4 regions of the Kushneria marisflavi genome follow, and region 1 is predicted to be linked to each of the others. Evidence: predicted binding sites of a transcription regulator. Region 1 holds the regulator's gene; each other region holds the start of a gene.
What was found. The regulator sigma-54, encoded in region 1, starts transcription at its own class of promoters, with help from an activator protein. The targets are predictions, from matches to a motif close to TGGCACNNNNNTTGCTNT.
Positions count from the first base shown of each region.

Region 2: glnA (glutamate--ammonia ligase) is a predicted target of sigma-54. The motif match lies at 1,966-1,983, and genes of this name have one in related genera.
Region 3: B9H00_RS07160 (NarK family nitrate/nitrite MFS transporter) is a predicted target of sigma-54. The motif match lies at 1,198-1,215, and genes of this name have one in related genera.
Region 4: glnL (nitrogen regulation protein NR(II)) is a predicted target of sigma-54. The motif match lies at 1,737-1,754, and genes of this name have one in related genera.

Region 1 covers NZ_CP021358.1:3,370,865-3,373,861, forward strand. Annotated here, with positions in the region: gene rapZ (RNase adapter RapZ) at 1-361, opposite strand, end outside; gene ptsN (PTS IIA-like nitrogen regulatory protein PtsN) at 373-846, opposite strand; gene hpf (ribosome hibernation-promoting factor, HPF/YfiA family) at 850-1,161, opposite strand; gene B9H00_RS15300 (RNA polymerase factor sigma-54) at 1,305-2,720, opposite strand; gene lptB (LPS export ABC transporter ATP-binding protein) at 2,840-2,997, opposite strand, start outside.
Region 2 covers NZ_CP021358.1:2,294,741-2,297,737, forward strand. Annotated here, with positions in the region: gene typA (translational GTPase TypA) at 1-1,572, opposite strand, end outside; gene glnA (glutamate--ammonia ligase) at 2,100-2,997, shown strand, end outside.
Region 3 covers NZ_CP021358.1:1,553,468-1,556,464, reverse strand. Annotated here, with positions in the region: gene B9H00_RS07160 (NarK family nitrate/nitrite MFS transporter) at 1-987, opposite strand, end outside; gene B9H00_RS07155 (nitrate regulatory protein) at 1,365-2,606, opposite strand; gene B9H00_RS17200 (hypothetical protein) at 2,490-2,996, shown strand.
Region 4 covers NZ_CP021358.1:2,297,830-2,300,826, reverse strand. Annotated here, with positions in the region: gene ntrC (nitrogen regulation protein NR(I)) at 1-627, opposite strand, end outside; gene glnL (nitrogen regulation protein NR(II)) at 620-1,705, opposite strand; gene B9H00_RS10425 (DUF4124 domain-containing protein) at 1,884-2,438, opposite strand; gene glnA (glutamate--ammonia ligase) at 2,581-2,997, opposite strand, start outside.

The sequences.
Region 1 (2,997 bases):
TGGCCTCGGCCAGTGTCATCTGGGTTTCGCGCGTCAGAGGGTGACGACGTCGTGTGGCCGCATAGCGCTCCAGCAGTACACGTGAGTCCGCGGTCAGATAGACCACTCTACAATGAATGCCGCGCGTGGAAAGTGCCTCCAGATGCTCCGGAAAGCGCTCCAGCTCACTGGGAAGGTTACGGGCATCAATGCTGACCGCGACACGGTTTCGGTGCGGGCTACCGGCTTCGAGCTCATCGATCAGGGCAGACAGAAGCATCGCGGGAAGATTGTCGATGGCATAAAACCCTTGATCTTCCAGTGCCTGTAGCGCGATGGACTTGCCGGAACCGGAGCGTCCACTGACGATAACAAGTTCCATGGCCATGCTGCTTATACTCTCGTTGAAAGTTGACTGATGGCCTGCATCAAAATGTCATGAAGTTCCTGCTCATCATGGGCATTGCGCAGGGCGTGCCGGGTTTCGGCAGCGTTCATGACTTCAGCAATCTGCGCCAGCAGGGAGAGATGCGTGTCTTCGGCAGCTTCAGGGACCAGCAGCACAAAAAGCAGATCGACGGGTTCGCCATCGATGGCATCAAAATCCACGGCCTGCTGAAGGCGCATGAATCCAGCCAGTGGCTGGCGGCAGTGTGAATTGCGAGCATGGGGAATGGCCACGCCATTCCCCACACCGGTACTCCCCAGACGTTCCCTGCTGATCAGTCGGGAAAAGACTTCCTGGCTATCGAGACTGGGAATGTTTTGTGAGATGAACCCGCTGAAATATTCCAGCACGCGCTTCTTGCTGCCCCCTTCCACATCAAACAGGATTCGGTCGGAGGGGAGTATCTGGTCAAGTGTCATGGGTTACAGGTATTTGCCGTTGCCCTGGGAGCGGGCCTGTGTTTTCTCCTTGTGCTTGAGCAGCTGACGATCAAGCTTCTCGGTCAAGGCATCGATGGCAACATAAAGGTCTTCCTGCTCGGCCTGAGCATGAAGTTCGGCACCTGCGGCATGTAGCGTGGCCGCGGCCTGCTGGCGCTCCTTTTCAATAGACAGTGTCACCTGAACATTGGTGATGTTGTCATAGTGACGTTCCAGCTTGGCAAGCTTCTGATTGACGTGCTCGCGCAGTGCATCGGTCAATTCGACGTGGTGCCCGGTAATGTTTACCTGCATGGCATGCTCCCTGAATCGAAACGGATAACCGGTTGTCCATGTGGACTGCCGGACCTGCAAGCCTGTTCCGGCTACTCTCAGATTGTAACGCTTTTCCCGTCAGCGCAAACCCTGAATGATGTTGTTCTCTTTTTTGACCTCCTTCAGGCCAGACGCTTGCGCTCGCTGGAAGCGGGAATGCCCATGGCCTCGCGGTATTTTGCGACGGTGCGCCGGGCGACCATGATGCCGTTGTCAGCCAGAAGTTGTACCAGTCGAGCATCAGACAGCGGGCGTCTTGGGGTCTCGTCTTCTATGAACTTGCGTATCCGGGCGCGAATGGCCGTGCTGGCATGGGCATCACCTTCCTGGCCCACATGGCTTGAGAAGAAATACTTGAGCTCCATGATGCCACGCGGCGTATGAATGTATTTGCGCGTGGTCACTCTGGAAATGGTGGATTCGTGCATCTCCACGGCCTGGGCGATATCGGCAAGAATCATGGGTTTGAGGGCTTCATCGCCGTGTTCAATGAAGCCGGCCTGACGTGTCATGATTTCCTGCCCTACCCGCAGCAGAGTGTCATTGCGACTCGAGAGACTCTTGAGCAGCCAGCGTGCATCCTGAAGATGCTGTTTGAGAAAGGTATTGTCGTCACTCTTGTCGGCGCGACGTACAAGGGCGGCATAGTCGGGCTGAATGCGAAGACGTGGCAGGGATTCCTGATTGAGCTCAACCTGCCAGCCATGGCGGGCGTGATAACGCAACACCAGATCGGGAATGACGAGATGTTGGTCCACGGCCTCAAATTCGCGACCCGGTCGTGGGTTGAGCGACCGGATGGTGTGAATCACGTCATCGAGCGCTTCATCATCAAGACTCAGGCGGCGCTTTAGCAGGCGGCGATCATTTTGTCCCAGTGGTTCAAGGAACTGACGAACCATGCGCCGGGTCTGGGCAAGCCAGGGCGTGTCATCCGGCAATAGATCAAGCTGTAGCAGCAGGCATTCGCGCAGATCGCGTGCAAAAACGCCAGTGGGTTCACACCGCTGGAGCTGCGAAAGCATGTGCTCCATTTCAGACTGTTTGAGATCCCCGAGGCCTTGCTGCCGAAGCCCCTCGCCAAGGTCTTCCAGACCCGTGCCGAGGTAGCCGCTGGGTTCGAGAGCGTCCAGCAGGGTATCGGTGATCAGCTGTTCGCGTGGGGTCATGTCCATCAACAGAATCTGCTCGCGAAGATGCGAGGTCAGGTCGACGGCTACGGCGTTGTGCTCGATATTCCAGCTGTCATCGGCGACGTTGGAGGAAGCGCTGCCGTTGGTATAGACATCGTCCCAGCGAGCATCCAGTGGCAATTCTTCCGGGATATCACTGGACCATTCCTCCTGAGATAACGGGGTCTCCGGTACCTCAAGCGTCTGCTCCTCCTCGATATCCAGTAAAGGATTGCTTTCCAGCGCCATCTGGAGTTCCTGCTGCAGATCCAGCGTAGACAGCTGCAGCAGATGGATGGCCTGTTGCAGCTGGGGCGTCATGGTGAGATGAGTGCCCGTGCGCAACTGTAAGGCGGGTTTCATCATGTTCGTAAAGCCCGGTCGCCAACGTGTAATATCACGCTATCCAGTCCGCGGCGCCCTTGCAAGTGCTGAAGGCGCTAAAGACTGCAATTATCATGCCATCAGTTAATAACCCCAGAGGGTTAAAGGCGAAATTCGTGGCCCAGATAGACATCGCGTACATGCTGGTTATTCAGCACGGCGTTGGCGTCGCCTTCAGCAATGATCAGGCCACTGCCGACGATATAGGCGTTGTCACAGATATCCAGCGTTTCACGCACGTTGTGATCGGTGATCAGAA
Region 2 (2,997 bases), 1.1 Mb from region 1:
GGTGCCGTGGTCGATGATCAGCTTACCGCGGTCCTGGAGGGTGTAGAGGGCATAAGCCAGTGCCTTGCCATCAACCATCGAGACCAGTACACCGTTACGACGCTCAACGCCTGCGCCTTCCTTGAGCGGACCGTAGTGATCAAAGCGGCTGGTCAGGATGCCGGTGCCGGAAGTCATGGTCAAAAACTGCGAACGGAAGCCGATCAGACCACGCGAGGGAATCATGAAGTCCAGACGCACACGACCCTTGCCATCCGGGTTCATGTTGGTCAGCTCGCCCTTGCGATAGCCCAGCTCTTCCATGACAGAGCCCTGATGCTGCTCTTCACAGTCGATGATGACCTCTTCGTAGGGTTCCTGCTTCACGCCATCGATCTCGCGGATGATGACTTCCGGACGGCCTACGGCCAGTTCGTAGCCTTCACGACGCATGGATTCGATCAGCACTGACAGGTGAAGTTCGCCACGACCGGAGACCTTGAACTTCTCGGCCGACTCCCCCTGTTCAACACGCAGGGCCACGTTGTGGATCAGTTCCTGATCCAGGCGGTCCTTGATGTTACGGCTGGTGACGTACTTGCCGTCACGACCGGCGAACGGTGAATCGTTGACCTGGAAGGTCATCGAAACGGTCGGCTCATCAACGGTCAGTGCCGGCAGCGCTTCGACATTGGACGGATCACAGATCGTGTCAGAGATGGACAGATCATCGATACCGGTAATGCAGACGATGTCACCGGCGCTGACTTCATCGGCCTGAACACGTTCAAGACCCAGGTGGGTCATGACCTGACCGATCTTGCCCTTGCGGGTGACGCCGTGACGGGAAATGACGCTGACCTGCTGGTTGGGACGGACACGGCCGCGCTTGACGCGACCCAGACCGATAACACCCACGTAGCTGTTGTAGTCCAGTGCCGAAATCTGCATCTGGAACGGACCGTCGAGTTCAACGGTCGGCGGCTCAACGATGTCGACGATGGCCTGGAACATCGGGTCCATGTTTTCGGACAGATCTTCCGGGTCCATGCCGGCGATACCGTTGAGCGCCGAGCAGTAGATGATCGGGAAGTCGAGCTGCTCGTCGGTGGCGCCCAGGTTGTCGAAAAGATCGAAGATCTGATCGATGACCCAGTCAGGGCGTGCGCCCGGACGGTCGATCTTGTTGACCACGACGATCGGCTTGAGGCCCTGGGCAAATGCCTTCTGGGTCACGAAGCGAGTCTGCGGCATCGGGCCATCAACGGCATCGACCAGCAGCAGCACGGAATCCACCATCGACATCACGCGCTCGACTTCACCACCAAAGTCGGCGTGCCCGGGGGTGTCGACGATGTTGATGTGGTAGTCGTGCCAAGTAATGGCCGTGTTCTTGGCCAGGATGGTAATCCCGCGTTCCTTTTCCTGGTCGTTGGAGTCCATGATGCGTTCCTGGTTTTCCGCCTTGCGGTCCAGGGTGCCGGATTGTGCCAGCAGCTTGTCGACCAGTGTGGTCTTGCCGTGGTCAACGTGAGCAATGATGGCAATATTTCTCAGCTTCTCGATATTGCCGGAAGTAAGCGTATCGGACATAACGCGTTTTCACCTTTGTGTACACGCGCCTGTTCAGGGTAGGAGCATGACCGTGCATTGTTTCAACGGTCATGTCAGCAGCGTGCAATAAATTTGGCCCCGCATTGTATAGGCTAAGTCGTCAGTCGAATAGCTGGAATCGTGGCGCAGGCGCTGTGAAGTGCAATGAAACAGGTTTGTCATGACAAGTGGACGACAGATCGCTTTCAGGCTGTGCGCTTTTTTGGTGCACAAAGAGCATGCCTTGAGCGTTAATGGTGCGCTTTAAAGCGACGACATGGTGGTTCTGAGCGTAATCTTATTCTCCTGTAGGAGTTCATGCCATTCGATGATGATTTTAAGTTGCTGTATCGAAAGCATTTTTAAATCGAGATCGATTGGTATGCGCCATTTTGGCACGCTGCATGCATTATTTGGGTACACATCGGGACTTGCATGCACTGTGCTTGCGCGTGATACAACGGTGGCGAAGTGATGGCGTCCTGTTAACGGTTTTCAAGCAGTATCCCTTTTATTGGAGGAGTCACATGTCAGAGAAAACGCTTGCCCTGATTGAAGAGAACGACATCAAGTGGGCCGATCTGCGCTTTACCGATACCAAGGGCAAGGAGCAGCACGTCACCATTCCTGCGCGTATGGTCGATGAAGAGTTCTTTGAAACCGGACAGATGTTCGATGGCTCCTCCATCGGCGGCTGGAAGGGCATCAACGAGTCCGACATGATCCTGATGCCCCAGGACGGCACGGGCTATATCGATCCCTTCACCGAAGACCCCACGATCGTGCTGCGCTGCGACATCATCGAGCCGGCCACCATGCAGGGCTACGAGCGTGATCCGCGCTCGATTGCCAAGCGCGCCGAAGCCTACCTGAGCAGCACCGGTCTGGGCGACACCGCCTTTTTCGGCCCCGAGCCCGAGTTCTTCATCTTTGATGAAGTGCACTTCAAGAACGACATGCATCACTCCTTTTTCCGCATCTCTTCCGAAGAGGGTGCATGGGAGACTGACGGCAAGTTCGAAGGTGGCAACATGGGCCACCGTCCGCGCGTCAAGGGCGGCTATTTCCCGGTTCCCCCGGTCGATTCCTTCCATGACATCCGCAGTGCCATGTGCTCGACGCTGGAAGCCGTAGGCCAGACCGTTGAAGTGCATCACCACGAAGTGGCCAACGCCGGTCAGAACGAAATCGGTGTGAAGTTCAACACGCTGGTGCAGAAGTGCGACGAAGTTCAGACCATGAAGTATGTGATCCACAACGTGGCACATGCCTATGGCAAGACGGCGACCTTCATGCCCAAGCCGATGGCTGGCGATAACGGCTCCGGCATGCACGTTCACCAGTCCTTCTGGAAGGACGGCGAAAACATGTTCGCAGGCGATGAATACGCCGGTCTGTCCGAGACTGCGCTGTATTACATCGGAG
Region 3 (2,997 bases), 1.8 Mb from region 1:
GATCAGGGCGATGCCTTCACACAGCATGGCCAGAAACAGCCAGCGTACCCGGCCCTTGAGGCCGTTCTTGCGGGCGAACAGATCCGAAAAGACCCCGCCGAGCGTTCGGGCGAACAGGTTCATCAGTCCGAACAGCCCCGCAATCAGACCGGCGGTGGCCAGATTCAGCGAGAAGGTGTCGAAAAAGTAGATGGCGGCGATGTTGTTGATGGTCAGCTCGACCCCGAAGCAGGCGGCGTAGACCAGAAACAGCGCCCACACGCGAATGTCCTTCGCTGCGGCGGCAAAGCTTTGAACCGCGCCGTGCTCGCGGGTCGCTTCGGGCAGCTCGCCCCGGGCGCGCAGCTCATCGAAGTTGCCGTTCGGGGCATCCTGGGTCAGGCGGTAATATGCGATGCCGGTCACAAACAGCACGATGCCGGGCACCACCATGGCCAGTCGCCAGCCCAGCGTTTCGCTGACGCCGAGCATCAACACGCCCGAGAAGATCAGCGGCATCAGAATCTGGGTGGTACCGCCGCCCAGATTGCCCCAGCCGGCTGTGGTGGCGTTGGCGGTGCCGACCACGTTGGGCGCGAACATGATCGAGGAGTGGTACTGGGTAATCACAAACGACGCCCCGATGGCGCCGATGGCCAGACGCGCCATCAAAAAGGTTTCAAAGCTGTCGGCGAAGCCGATCATCATGACCGGCAGTGACCCTAGGCACAAAAGCCAGGTGTAGGCGCGGCGCGGCCCGATCCGGTCGCACAGCAGGCCGATGGCCAGTCGCACCACAATGGTGATGGCGACCGAGGCGATGATGGTGTTGCCGATCTGGGTCTTGGTCAGGCCCAGGTCATCACGCACCACAGCCATCAGCGGGGCGATGCCAAACCAGCCGAAAAAGCACACGTGGAAGGCAAACCACGATAGGTGGAAGGCGCGCATCTGTGGGGTCGAAAAGCTCAGTAGCCGTATCCTGTTGGCTTTATTACGGATGTCCATCGCTTGTTCTCCGGGGTTGTCGACACTCAAGGGACATGGCCTCACCAACGGCAACGGCGCCCACCCGCCTTCCCGTGGTGCAGGAAGGTTGGTGGACGCCGTTGTCCGATACACGCAGGCCGGGGGCGCGACGTGTCATGTCTTGTCAGAAACAGGGCCAGGCAGTGGCATTGCCCGCGAAAGCCGCCTTTGGCTCGGGGCATGTCACCTAAAGCAGAACCGGGGCCAGAATCGAAAGAGTGGCGATATTTCAGGGCACTACCGCAAAAAAGGTCGTATATGTCCCTTTCTGGGCGGCGGGCAGTGGGCCGAAAGCGGCGTTTGCGGTGCACATACGTGGCGTGATGCACCGAAGCGGCGCCCGAGTGGGCGTTGGGCTAGCGCTCGGCGCGGTCGATCATGGCGCGGGCAATCGTGACCAGCGGCTGGCTCTGATCCATCGCGGTCCTGCGCATCAGGCGGTAGGCGCTGTCTTCATCGATGTGCTGCTGCGCCATGAGCAGGCCCTTGGCGCGCTCGATCAGCTTGCGCTCGCGCAGGGTTTTGCGGGTATGGGCCAGCTCATCGCTTAGCTGCTGCAGCCGCTGATTCTGGGTCTGGACCAGTTCCAGCAGCGAGCGGTCGAAGTATCGCGCCGTGACCGGTGCCGTCGGGGCGTCAATCTCCGGGGGGCTCGACCGCGAGACCGGTTCGATGAAGGCCGTCACGTCATCAGTGCGGTCACGGCTGCTGGCCTGCTCGAGCGCCCGGCAACAGCTCTGGTGCAGCGCCTCGACGAGCTGATCCTCGATGGCCTTCAGGGCATCGATGCGCTGGGTCGCCAGCGCATACCACTGCTCACCGGGCGCCTCGAGATCGCTCGGCAGATCCGTATCCGCGAGCGCCAGCGCGCGGAGATGGCCGAGCGTGGTCAGGGTGGGGTGGTCGGCGAGCGCGGCCCACCGGTTTCGGGCCGTCTCGTCGGCGAACTCGGTGAACGTGTCGAAGCAGTCCTGCTGGGCATCGATCAGCGATTGAAGGGTGTGGCGGTGCGTATCATCAAAGTGCCCGAGAGTGAAGCCCAGCGCCCCGCAGGCGCGCTCCTGCCCGGCCAGCTCCTTGCCCTGGATGAAGTGAAAGAGGCTGACCAGCGCGCGGGTGATGTCGGCGTCGCTGGCGGTATCGGCCACCTCGAACACCACCGAAAGCAGCGTGCCGATGGCCCGGTTGTACAGGCGGGTGGCCTCATCGGCGCTCACCTGCTGGGCCGCCACCCGGGTGCGCAGCTCCGCAAGCGCATCCAGTGCCGTCACCGCCCCAGCCAGACGCCGGAGCAGACGGGGAGAATAGGCACGGGCCTCATGCGATGTTTCATCGCGAGCGCTCATCCAGTGGGTCAGCGCCGCATGCAGCTGGGTATCGGCCTGACGGCTGTGATCGGCGTGCGCCTGGTAGCGGTCGATAAAGCGCTGACCGCGCGAGCCCAGCACGATGCTTGCCGCCCCACGCTCGCGCTGCAGGGCATGCACCAGCTGGCTCAGCGGCCCCACCAGCGCGCAAAGGGCAATCAGTTGATGAAGTCGGTCGATATCGGAGGCGTTGGCGGCCGCCAGCAGCCGCTCAAGGGTCGAGCTGGTCACGGTCATGTCCTCGGGCCTCGACCTGGATCAGGTCGAGACGGTCTTGTTGTTGGTGTTGTTCGAGTGTACCAGCACGACTCGCGTCGTCATCAAAACCGTATTTTAATGTGGGCTGGCTCTGTCAATGCGGCCTGTTTTATCAGGGAGCCGCCGGTGTGCGTTCGAGGGGGACGACAAAGCCTCTCGCGCATGTTCGGTGAGGAGAAGATGCTTACCGAGGTGAGCTCGGTCAACGGCGACGTGCGCTTTTACGGCTACATCGAAACCGGCATGAACTTGGAAGGCATCGACCGGCACCAGCGGCTGATTAGAAGCTGCATGGAGGGTGGGCGGCTAATTCCGCTCGCTGATTGCGTCATTCTGTTATGCAAAACGCTCCCCACTGAATAGA
Region 4 (2,997 bases), 1.1 Mb from region 1:
AAGCTCCGACTCCATGAGATCGCGCGGAATGGCGGCCATGTTCAAGGCAATAAAGGGCTGATGCCCACGCGGGCTGTGCTGGTGCAGGGCGCGGGCCACCCGCTCCTTGCCGGTTCCGGATTCGCCGTTGATCATCACGGTGATGTGGGAATGCGACAGCCGTCCGATGGCGCGAAACACCTCCTGCATGGCGGGTGCTTCACCGATGATCTCGGCCTGAATGCCTTCGGGCACACGAGCCGGCGCCTGACGCTCGCGGGCGTGAGCCACGGCGCGGCGCACCAGTGAGAGCGCATCGTCGACATCAAAGGGCTTGGGCAGATACTCGAACGCACCGCCCTGATAGGAGGCCACGGCACTGTCGAGATCCGAGTGCGCGGTCATGATGATCACCGGCATGTCGGCGTGACGCTCGCGTACGCGCGCCATCAGATCGAGGCCATCGACGCCCGGCATGCGAATGTCGGTGAGCAGCACGTCAGGCGCCTGGCGATTGATGGCCTCCTCGGCCTGATCGGCCCGCTCAAAGCTTGAGACTTCGATATCGGGCTGAGCGAGCGTGCGCTCGAGTACCCAGCGGATGGCGCGATCATCATCCACGATATAGACGCGGGCCGTATCACTCATGGGTGTCTCCCTTCTCTTGTCGGTCTTGTTCGGGTTCGCTGAATCCTTCCAGCGGAATCAGAAGACGAAATTCGGTATGGCCGGGGCGGCTGTCACATTCGATCAGCCCCTGATGCTGGTGCAGGATCGACTGGGCGATGGACAGCCCCAGCCCGCTGCCTTCGGCACGGCCGGAGATCATCGGGTAGAACAGCGACTCTGCCAGTGTCTCGGGCACGCCCGGGCCGTTATCGATCACGCAGACCTCACACACCAGCCGGTGGCGCTCGGCGCCCAGGGTAAACTGCCGCCTTGCCCGGGTCCGCAGCGTGACCGTCGGCTGCTCGATGGCGTTTTCGTTGAGCGCCTGTACGGCGTTGCGCGTAACGTTGAGCACCGCCTGAATCAGCTGGCCGGCATCTCCCATGATCAATGGCAGGCTGGGGTCGTAATCGCGCACCAGCGCGATGGTGTCCGTCTCGGCCTGCAGCAGGGCACGCACCCGCTCGACCACCTCGTGCACATTGATGGGCTTTTGCTCGACTGGCCGATTGGGCCCCAGCATGCGATCGACCAGATCGCGAAGGCGGTCGGCCTCCTCGATGATGATGCGGGTGAACTCGGTCAGGCTTTCATCGGGCAGGTCACGTTCGAGCAGTTGCGCCGCCCCTCGGATACCGCCCAGCGGGTTCTTGACCTCATGGGCCAGACCCCGCGTCAGGACCTTGACCATCTCCTGGCGGGCAATCAGCGACTCCTCGCGAGAGATGCGCATCAGGCGGTCACGCGGCTCGAACTCCAGCAGCAGCTCGGTTTTCGACAGCGGCGTTGCGGTGTAGTCCACCGTAATGCGCTCCCCGCTTGCCATGACCAGCTGCGTTTCACGCTGGGTATAGGGGTGTTGAAGCCGCAACGCCTCGAGCAGCATGGCGGCGATACGGCCGTCTTCACCTTCCAGACATTCAAGAGAGGTGCCCTGCACCCGTGAAAGGCTCAGTCCCATCAGGGCTTCCGCAGCCGGATTAAGCCAGCGAACGCTCAATTGCGCGTCCAGCAGCACCACAGCCGTGGTGAGATGTTCCAGCAGGCGTTGATACATGAAGCCCTCGTTAACGTCGTTTCCCTTTGATAGTGCAAAAAGCGCGCCACATATGACGGATGCAGCATATATCGCACCACAAGGGAAAGCTCTGTTGCCGCGCAGGCACGAAAGTGGCACAGGGGCGATGAAGCTCGGAACATGATGCACCCTTATGGTGCATAAAGACCAGCTGTGGCTACCGTGGGGAAGCGGGATCGGACTCGGACGTTGAGGCGGCCAATATCTCGAGGGTCATGACCCCTGATCGCTGTCGAACGGCGCCGGCACTGTCGAGCACCTCGGCCACCAGCGCATGGCGACCAGCCTTGAGCCCCATGGCCATCAGTACATGGCTGAACAGCGGCGACTGGTGACGCCGGCCATCAATGGTCAGCTGCACCCGATCACCGGCGCGCAGCCGCGGAACGATGTCAAGGCGCAGGGGGATACCTCGACGAGCCTGTTCGACCGTTACGGGGGCCGAACGCGGCTTGAAAGCCACACGCTGATAGGGTGCAAAGCGGGCAGGTGTGGCAGGCGTTATCTGATGAGTGCTGGAGTCACTGGAAGGCGACAGCACGCGCGGTGCGCGTATTTCGGCCCGCGTACCGCCAGGACGGTCGCTCCAGACAACGTTGCCCTGGGCGTCCGTATGGCGATAGACCGCGGCACGCGCCTGCGACGCAACGTCTGCAAGCAGCGAACAAACCACTAGTGTCCACAGCAACAGGTAACAGGAACGACCCGGCACGGCAGTGATTCCACAGGATGGGAAGCCGTCATTATGGATGGGAAAACTCGATCTCGAGACGATAAAAAGCCCCGTTAAAACGGGGCTTTTCCTTTCAGATGCCTTAAAGGAGCATCTTTTCTCAAGCCATGAAGGCTGAACCTTAGAGGCTGTAGTACAGGTCGTATTCCATGGGGCTTGGCACCATGCGGACAGCCGTCACATCTTCCATCTTGAGTTCGATGTAGGCTTCGATCATCTCTTCGGTGAACACGCCACCTTCGGTCAGGAAGGCGTGGTCATCCTTGAGCGCTTGCAGGGCTTCTTCCAGGCTCGAGGCAACCGTAGGCACGTTGAGCGCTTCTTCAGCCGGCAGGTCATACAGGTTCTTGTCCAGCGCTTCACCCGGATGAATCTTGTTGCGTATACCGTCAATACCGGCCATCAGCAGCGCGGAGAAGGCCAGGTACGGGTTGGCCATCGGATCAGGGAAGCGAGTCTCGACACGCTTGCCCTTCGGGCTTGCCGTGTAGGGAATACGGATCGAAGCAGAGCGGTTGCGAGCACTGTAGGCCAGCAT